Regions from separate parts of the Paenibacillus sp. NPDC057934 genome, predicted to be linked through region 3. Evidence: predicted binding sites of a transcription regulator. Region 3 holds the regulator's gene; each other region holds the start of a gene.

The links. Region 3 encodes Rex, which represses fermentation and respiration genes when NADH is low (regulators of the CRP and FNR family bind a similar motif). Its sites were predicted from a motif close to TTGTGAAATATTTCACAA; they were not measured.
Region 1: the regulator Rex is predicted to act here: its motif matches at 1,742-1,759, upstream of ACFVRY_RS23380 (formate/nitrite transporter family protein).
Region 2: the regulator Rex is predicted to act here: its motif matches at 1,507-1,524, upstream of ACFVRY_RS19195 (cytochrome ubiquinol oxidase subunit I).

The regions. Positions count from the first base shown of each region.
Region 1 covers NZ_JBHVPB010000010.1:312,406-315,691, reverse strand. The annotation lists gene ACFVRY_RS23385 (MFS transporter) at 1-398, opposite strand, end outside; gene ACFVRY_RS23380 (formate/nitrite transporter family protein) at 815-1,642, opposite strand; gene ACFVRY_RS23375 (FAD-dependent oxidoreductase) at 1,836-3,200, opposite strand.
Region 2 covers NZ_JBHVPB010000008.1:112,284-115,569, reverse strand. The annotation lists gene ACFVRY_RS19200 (GH36-type glycosyl hydrolase domain-containing protein) at 1-583, shown strand, start outside; gene ACFVRY_RS19195 (cytochrome ubiquinol oxidase subunit I) at 1,636-3,000, shown strand; gene ACFVRY_RS19190 (cytochrome d ubiquinol oxidase subunit II) at 3,000-3,286, shown strand, end outside.
Region 3 covers NZ_JBHVPB010000002.1:95,176-98,461, forward strand. The annotation lists gene dinG (ATP-dependent DNA helicase DinG) at 1-1,614, shown strand, start outside; gene ACFVRY_RS04990 (redox-sensing transcriptional repressor Rex) at 1,680-2,333, shown strand; gene ACFVRY_RS04995 (amidohydrolase) at 2,320-3,286, shown strand, end outside.

The DNA.
Region 1 (3,286 bases), on a different contig from region 3:
CCCCGCTGCTTGGCAAAACGAAAGCCAATAAAGGCCTGAATGGCCGGGAGTGACAACGAATTGAATAGTCCCACAAATCCCATTACAATCATGAAAATTGTCCAATTGTGACTGGCGGCCGGAAGAGTGAACAACGCAAGGGCGTTCATGGCGAGCGCTCCAACGATCAGGCGGTTCACGCCAACTTTATGGTACAGGGAGCCACCCAGCAGTTGACCAGCAATCCCTCCCAGGGATTGAATCAGAATGACCAGACCGGCGTCCTTCATGCTACGACCGAGCTCATCGAATACATACATGGTCACGAGCGGCCACATCAACGCACTTCCTGTCGCATTGATCAGGCTGGCAATCAGAAATACTTTTACTTCCTTAGGATAAGCAGATAAAAACCTCATAACTAGTGTACATCCTCTGTAAGTTTGGTGTCGTCAATTCCATCCAGTATCCTCCCATCAGTGGCTGTAGGGCAAGTATGTACACTGCCGCTTTGTCGCATCGTCGCAATATTTCATTAAAGTGAATAAAGTCAATGGAATGACACTTCTTCATGGTCTGAAAATCAGTTCTCGAAGCGCGATTGAATGACCCTGATTCACCCCTGTATTCCCAGGGTAATAGACCCTAAGAAACACTCCCTACTAGAATCGCCGTGCATTTCGATTTCGTTCCCCCGAGTCGAGAACGCGGCGAATTTTTGTTGTGTCATGGTATAAAAAAACACTCCCCGTGGACACCGGCCTGTAATCTGACTTCAGGACCTGCGTACCCCAGAGAATGTCTGTTCATCAACATAGCCCGATGGGTCTACGTATTAAGCATGTTTCTTCGCACTGGCGACAGACATGCTGTCCACCGCTTGCACCGCCGTAGGTGCCTTGCGCAAGTAAGCTGCCCAATAGGCTGCTGCTACAAAGATCGCCCCACCTGTCAGATTACCCAGCCAGACCGGAATAAAGTTCATTAAATACTCGTACCAGGAATAGTGTCCCTCAAAGATCGCCGCCGGAATGAGGAACATATTGGCTACAACGTGCTGGAAGCCGATGGCTACGAACGCCATGGTCGGAAACCAGATGCCGAGGATTTTGCCACTGAAACTGTCTGCCCCGTAGGAAAGCCATACTGCCAAGGCGACGAGCCAGTTACAGCCGATACCAGATACGAAAGCCGGGAGGAATCCAGCTTCAAGCTTATGTCCCGCCATATCCACCAGTTTGGCAAGGTAGACTCCGTCTGACGTTAGCCCCGCGACATGCCCGAAGAAATAGGCAACGAACAAGGCCCCTGCCAAGTTACTCAGTGTGATCAACGTTAAGTTCTTGACGACTTCCTTGAATGAAATCTTCTTCGCCATAAAGGCTAGCGGCACCGCCATCATATTGCCTGTTAATAGTTCCGCTCCTGCCAGTAGCACAAGAATCAGACCTACCGGGAAGACTGCTGCCCCGATAAAATTAGCAATAGAGCCCCATTCTTTGGGAGCGGAGGCAATCACGCGGATATCCAGTAAAAACCCGAGGGCGATAAAGGCACCGCCCAGGAAGCCAAGTATAAGGACGGTACTCAGCGGATTGTGCGCCTTCTTGATTCCGTTCTCCACCGTTGCTTCAGCAATTTGCTGAGGTTTGTTATAAGCCATGGTTCGTATCCCCTTTTAATACTTTAAATTTGTTCCTTTATGCCATTGTAGCGTGTCATATAAGACATTAACGTGATAATAATCACTACTGCAAAAGACAAGTGAAAATTTTCACTGACATGTCATAATTAGCGTTTGGACATGCAAAAAAACCGAAGCCAGTACTCTGGCTCCGGTCTGCATGATGATAATTTTATACTAGTGCGGTTTCCTTTACAGGCAGGGTTTGCTGCAATGCCTGCAGTCCGGCAGTATTCAAGAAATTCCACGGCTTGTTGTAGTGCGGCTGGAAGAAGAAATCTATAAAGGCCAGCTGATCCACCGTCATCTTATTCTGGATGCAGACCGAGATCGTATTAATGGATTGTGTCAAATCCATCTTGGACATAATCTGCGCACCCAGGATGCGGCGTGTTGCACGTTCAAATACTACTTTGAGCTGCACTTGCTCGAATGTCGGCATGAACTCCGGACGGTAGTTGTCAGTAATCATAACGCTATCTACTTCCATGCCTTCACCCCTGGCAGCTTCCTCCGTCAGTCCCGTTCCAGCAATATTGTCTTCATAGATCTTGATGCCGGATGTTCCTTGCGTGCCCATGTAGGGAATCGTTTGGGCGACAAGATTACGGGCCACCAGGGTGCCCATCCGCACAGCGTTAGTCGCTAGTGGAATGTAGGCATTTTTACCGGTTGGGTTATAGTGAATCGCGCAGCTGTCGCCAGCGGCGAAGACATCCGGCGCACTAGTCTCCATATAGTTGTTCACAATGATCGCGCCGTTCGGCAGCATCTCAACCTGATTTTTCAACAGTTCCGTATTCGGACGGAAACCGATGCAGAGAATTACCAGCTCGGTCTCATGCTCCCCTTTGCTAGTGATAACCTTGGTAATCTTACCATTCTCGCCGGCAAAAGAGCTGACCTTCTCACCAAGCGCCAAGGTGATACCGTGATCCTTCAGCGACTGCTCGGTAGGAGCAGTGAATTCTTCGTCCAGGTATTTGCTCAAAATCCGCTCTTCCCCGTCGATCAAGGTTACTTGTTTTCCGTTCATCTGAAACGCCTCAACCAGCTCTACTCCGATATATCCGGCGCCAACTACCGTAATCCGGTTCACTTGTTGGGCTCTTTCAATGATAGTGTTGGAGTGATTGTAATTCTTCGAGAGCAGAATACCGTCCAAATCCATGCCTTCCAGCTTCGGAACAATCGGCCACGATCCGGTGGTCATGATCAGCTTGTCATAGGTATCATCAAATTCCTGTCCGTTCGCAAGGTTGCGGGCCCGGAGTGTCTTGGCTTTGGTATCCACCGCAATCACTTCGTGACGCATGTTCGTCTTCACCCCAAGCTCAGCGAGCTTCTCAGGCGAGGAATAGAACAGTCCTTGAGGGTCTTTAACAACACCACCTACATAAAGGGCAATCCCGCAAGAAAGGAACGAAATGTTGTCGTTGCGCTCATACACCGTAATCTCAGCGTCAGGATAAAGCTGGGCTGTATTAACGATGGCTGCGGTTCCGGCATGGGTACATCCAATGACTGCTACTTTCATGATTTCTTCCTCCTCCAATTTGAAAAGCTTATATATTATTTATTTGTGATTTATTTCACTTTATGGACTGATTATATTGTGATTTT
Region 2 (3,286 bases), on a different contig from region 3:
AATCGGACTTCAGTATGTGCATGCACATATCCGTTACGTGGAAGCGATGGCCAAGCTGGGCAAGAATGATCAGGTCTGGAGTGGACTGGCTGCCATCAACCCGATTGGTATCCGTGATGTAGTGCCGAATGCTGAATTGCGCCAAGCGAACTCTTACTTCAGTAGTTCGGACGGTAAATTCAATACTCGTTACGAAGCGCAAGAAGGCTTTGACAAGCTGCGCACCGGTGAGGTTCCGGTAAAAGGTGGCTGGAGAATCTATTCCAGCGGTCCTGGGATCTATATGAACCAGCTGATCTCTAATGCACTTGGCATTCGCCAAGAGGGCGGAGATCTGATCCTCGATCCGGTCCTGCCGGAATCGCTTGACGGCATGAAGTTTGCTTTTGAATATGCTGGAGCCAAAGTGGACTTCATCTACCATCTGACAGGTGGAGATATCTCGCGGGTTACAGTGAACGGCAACGATGTTGTTACCAAAGACAACCTCAACCGTTACCGTAGCGGTGGTGTTCGCATCGAACGCAAAGACTATGACCAGTTCAGCAAAGCTGAGGGTAACGTCGTAGAGATTTACCTGTAAAAAGCATGCTATATAGAATGCATCAGAGGAATAAGCATAGCCAGGAAATAAGAGAGCTTATATAAGAAAGGATTGAAGTGTAATTAACGGCATTTTCGTACCTTAAATCCTCTGTATCTAGGGGATATTGGAGATTAAGTGCAATATTGTATCTTAAATTATCCAAAATAGACCATCCAGTGTATTTTTTCGAAAATTAAGATACATTTATGATCTTATTTCCCTGATTTACCTATATTGAAGAAAAATAAGGTACAAAAATGCTGTTAGTTGGGGAGGAAGCTCTTTTCTCACTGTAAAGACAACAGGTGAAGCGGACTATACCGCTTCTAGTGGTTGAAATCTGTCGACAGACAGTCTATGAACCGATGCGAGCTCTCCTATGAAAAGTATTCAGGCGAGAGCTTTACACCTGCAGTTCCAAACTTCAGTTCGCACATCTTCGCTCTTTGTTAATTCCTTTTGTTCGATTGTATATAACTAAAAAAGAGGCGATTCCTGGCTGGCCAGCCGGAATTGCCTCTTTTTTGTTCATTGGTATAAATTAGAAAATTAAGTTAGAACAAAGTTTGTTGGGAATACATCTTCGAAGCGATCTTGCCGTTCCGATTGTATCAAGATTCTAATTGAGAGATGTCCTACAAATATGCCTTACGAATCATGTTCTTGCCGTTGAAGCGGGGGAGACATTGGATTAATCAGAAATTGAGGGTTCTCTGTAGGATCCATCAATAGCTCGTTCGGGTTATTTTAATGATGTTCACGTAGTTGTCAGAAAGAGTTGATCCTTTCTTGAACGTTTAAAGACGAAGTCGTGACCTCAATGGAATTGCTTCAAATTGAAGATATAATAATTTTGAATATCGGGATTCATAATATAAAAAGCAGAGACGCAGGGGTGCAGGGAAAGCTTTTTGTCTATCTTGTGAAAAAAATCTCTATTAGCTCATTACGAGGTCTAAAAAAGGTTTATGAATGAAACAGAACGGAGACGCTGAGTAGAGTAATTCTGGTATTTAATATTATAGAGTTAGTAGGGGAGGCATTAGCCTATGGGAGTAGATACGGTATTTTGGAGTAAGCTGGTTACAGGGATGACCCTGGGGTTTCATGCTATTTTTGCAACACTTGGCGTCGGCATACCGCTGATGATTGCCATTGCCGAGTTGATCGGTGTCCGCAAACAAGATCCTCACTATACACTGATGGCCAAGAGATGGTCACGGGGATTTGTTATTTCCGTAGCAGTCGGTGTTGTGACAGGCACCGCCATTTCATTACAGCTAGCTTTGGTATGGCCTAATTTTATGAAAATGGCGGGCAATGTCATCGCGCTTCCGTTATTTCTAGAAGTATTTGCGTTCTTTTTTGAAGCTATTTTTCTAGGAATCTATTTGTATACATGGGATCGGTTCAAAAATCCGTATATTCATTGTCTGCTGATGATTCCCATTGTCTTGGGAGCAGGGATGTCTGCGGTGTTTATCACAACGGTCAATGGATTTATGAATCAGCCTCAAGGCTTTGTAATGAATGCCGGGCAATTCACAGCTGTTAATCCGTTACAAGCCATGCTGAATGCTGCAACCTTCTCCAAGGTGTTTCATGTATTAAGCTCCGCTTATTTGACAGGAGCGGCCCTCTTGGCCGGCGTTGCTGCTATAACCATGCTGAGAAAAGGCGTTACGCCTTACCACAAAAAAGCCTTGAAACTTATGATGGGAGTAGTGTTGCTATTCAGCTTGCTCAATACGTTGGCAGGGGATGTTTCGGCTAAATTTTTGGCTGAGCATCAGCCGGAAAAGCTCGCTGCCGGGGAATGGCATTTTAAAACGGAAAAGGGCGCAGATTTGATTTTACTCGGCTTTCTTAATGCGGAGCATGAAGTCATAGGTGCACTCCATCTCCCGAAAATTCTCAGCTTCCTGGCTTTTGGAGACTTTAATGCAACGGTCACAGGGCTTGATCAAATCCCGAAAGAGGAATGGCCTCCGCTGCTCATTCATTACTTCTTTGATGCGATGGCTGGAATTGGATTTGCACTACTGGCGATTTCCCTGCTTTATTTCCTCTTTGTCTTCTGGAAGAAGCGCAATGAGCTTAATAAATGGCTGCTTCGAATAATAGCACTAGGTGGGGTGCTTGCTTTTATGGGCGTCGAATTAGGCTGGTTCTATGCTGAGCTGGGACGGCAGCCTTGGATCATCCGGGGATATATGCGTGTGGATGAAGCAGCGACCTCTTCGCCCAATGTGCGGATTTTATTTTTCTTCTTCTTGCTTCTTTACATCGTACTGGGGATCATGTGTGTTCTTGTGTTAAGACGCTTGTTTAACAATAATCCGCCAGAAGTCGAGATGGAAAAGTGGGCGAAGGATAAACGCAATCTCACTACGGAAGAAGGGGAGCACACGTAATGAATTATGAATTGATTGGTATCTCGGTGCTCTGGCTGTTCTTGTATGGTTATTTAATAGTAGCTTCTATTGACTTTGGCGCAGGTTTCTTTGCTTTCTACGCTCGCCTGACCAAGCAAGACCACTTGATTAATCGTCTGATTTCCCGTTATTTATCCCCCGTCTGGGAGATTACGAATGTCTTCTTTATCTTTTTCTATATTGGTATGGTCGGTTTTTTCCCTGATACGGCCTACTACTACGGTTCTGCGTTGCTTGTTCCGGGAAGCATTGCTGTGATTCTGCT
Region 3 (3,286 bases):
TGCCTGGGCCGGTCCTGCCCTTGGTTCCGTAAGTGCTATTACCACCGGGCCAAACATGAGGCCGGTATAGCGGACGTGGTAATTACGAACCATTCCAAGCTGTTTGCAGATGTGAAGGCCGGGCATCAATTGTTGCCAGCCTATGAGCATCTGGTTATTGATGAGGCCCATCATCTGGAGGATGTAGCCGGGAAGCATCTCGGCATGCACATGAAGCATTTTACGGTGTCACATACGCTCGGCAGACTCTACAAGGACAGCCGTAACGGACAGCTTCCGGCCTTGCGTCAGATTCTGCAAACTTCTGGTAGCGAGCAGGCTTCCGAATGGAGTGTCATCATTGACAGGCTTTATCCGGACTTGCTTACGGTAAAAGAGACATGGGATGTATTAAGCGAGAAGCTGTACACTCTCCTGCCAGAGCGAAGCGATGCGGCCGCAGGGGAAGCGGGACAGCTCGTACTTCGTCTCCAGCCGGGAAGCAAGCCGAAGGACTGGGAAGAGCTTGCGGCATTGGAGAATACAATGCACCTGAGCCTCAGCGAAGTTATCCGCAAGGGTGAGAAGATGCTGAGCGAGATGCGTGAACAGGACGGTCAGTCCAGTTCGGACAGTCTGGTGACCGATCTTGGTGGTCTCTTTAAGGATCTGGGCGCCATTCGCGAACAGGTGCGTTTCTTTATGAATCTGAACGACGTGAATGTTGTCTATTGGCTGGAAGCCAGCACTAATTACCGCAGCAAGTCCCTGCAGCTCTATGCGGTGCCTGTCGATGTCAGCACCCAGCTCAAGGAGCTGTTCTTCGACAAGAAGAATAGCATCGTGCTGACATCGGCCACATTGTCGGTCGATAAATCATTCCAATTCATGATTGACAATCTGGGGCTCGGCGAAGCTGCGGAGCAGGGGCGTCTGATGACCTCGCTGCTGCCTTCTCCGTTCAAGTACCGTGAACAGGCCCTGCTGGTCATTCCACGCGACTTCCCGAGCGTCAAGGGTAGCATTGGCGATGCCCGTTTTGTGGATACGCTGGTGCAGTCTCTGGCGGAGGCTGCGGTAATCACACGCGGACGGATGCTCGTACTGTTCACTTCTTACCGTATGCTACGGCAGGTCTATGATCCTCTGAAGGAAGCTCTGGCTTCACAGGATATCAGTGTACTGGGCCAGGGAGTAGAAGGTGGAAGCCGCAGCAAGCTGATCCGCCGTTTTCAGGATAGCAACGCTTCAGTACTGCTTGGCACAAGCAGCTTCTGGGAAGGCGTAGACATTCCCGGCGATGCCCTAACCTGTCTGGCCATTGTCAGACTGCCGTTTCAGCCGCCGAACCATCCGCTCGCGGAGGCTAAGGCTGAGCTGCTACAGGCGCAGAAGAAGAACCCGTTCATGAAGCTCTCCGTGCCGCAGGCGGTTATCCGCTTCAAGCAGGGCTTTGGTCGTCTCGTTCGGACGGCACAAGACCGGGGGATCGTTATTGTTTATGATACCAGGGTGATTGAATCCTATTACGGTAAATATTTTCTGTATTCGCTGCCCGGTCCCAAGATGGAGCATATGAAGACCGAGCAGATGGTTCCCCGAATTGCAGAATGGTTGGAGGAGGGGGGCAATTAGAGCCCCTTTCATTCCGTTTGGTAGGCGTTATTTTCAACAATCAGATTAATTTAGGAGGAGAAAACATGAAATCGGATAAAATCTCGGAGGCGGTGGTACGCAGACTTCCTGTATACCTGCGATTCCTCAACGATCTTCAAAAACGTGAAATCTCGACAGTTTCTTCTCAAGAACTTGGTCAGAAGCTGGATCTTAACCCCGCCCAGATCCGTAAGGATCTGGCTTATTTTGGCGATTTTGGCCGTAAAGGCATCGGTTATGATGTATCTTATCTCATTGAGAAGATCCGTCATATCCTGAAACTGGATCAGCAAATTAACGTGGCACTGGTAGGCGCAGGTAATCTTGGACACGCCTTGTCCAACTACAATGCTTACTTGAAGGACACGATGAAAATAAGCGCTATTTTTGATTCCTATGAACCCAAGGTAGGTCAGAAAATCAACTCGCTCACTGTACAACCAATGAAGGATCTGGGCAGCACCATTCGTGAGCAGGGCATCCGCATCGGCATTATCACCGTACCGGATACCGAAGCGCAGAATGTGGCCGATATCCTGGTGGAATCTGGCATTGAAGCGATTTTGAACTTTGCACCTGTGATTCTGAAAACGCCGTCCCATATCCGTGTCCATGCAGCCGACTTTACAACGGATTTGCAAAGCCTGGCTTATTATTTGCAGGATGGAAAGGAAGAGCTTGGGCATGAGCAACAGTAAGATTCTTATTCGTAACGGGAAGTTTCTTGTGCCTGGGACTCCTCTGTCTGTGTTGAACGGCTGTATGATCATAGAGAATGATCTCATCACATACATAGGCGAAGAAGAGCCATTCCTTGAAGAAGAGCTGCAAGTGATCGATGGCAGCCGCCAACTGTTCATGCCTGGTCTGGTGAATACCCATGGTCACGCGGCGATGTCGCTGTTGCGCGGTTATGGTGATGATCGGACTCTTCAGGTCTGGTTGCAGGAGAAAATGTGGCCGATGGAGGGCAAGTTTACCCCGGAAGATATTTATTGGGGAAGCTCGCTGTCCATATTGGAAATGATGAAGGGTGGCACGACGACCTTTCTGGACATGTATGACAAAATGGACCGGGTAGCTGAGATTACGGAGCAGTCCGGTATGCGTGGGGTGCTGACACGCGGGGTTATCGGTCTATGTCCGCCGGAGGTACAAGATACGAAGCTAGCTGATGCTGTACGGTTCGCTCGCGACTGGCATGGTAAGGCAGACGGCAGAATTACAACGATGCTGTCCCCGCATTCCCCATATACTTGCCCGCCGGAATTTTTTGTAAAGTTCGTGCAGGCGGCCCATGATCTGAATCTGCCGCTACATACGCATATGTCGGAGACGAAGCGAGAAGTGGAGCAGAACGTTGCGGAATATGGACTACGCCCAGTCGAGCACTTGGAAAAGGTAGGCATGTTTACACGACCGTCTCTAGTTGCCCATGGTGTGCATCTGAATGACGAGGAGATCGGGGTCCTGGCCCGACACCATGTCGGTGTCTCCCATAACCCTGGAAGTAACCTGAAGCTGGCCAGCGGGATTGCCCGGGTTATCGACCTGCTAAATGCAGGCGTCACCGTATCGCTGGGTACGGACAGTGCAGCCAGCAACAATAATCTGGACTTGTTCGAAGAGATGCGTCTGGCGGCGCTTATTC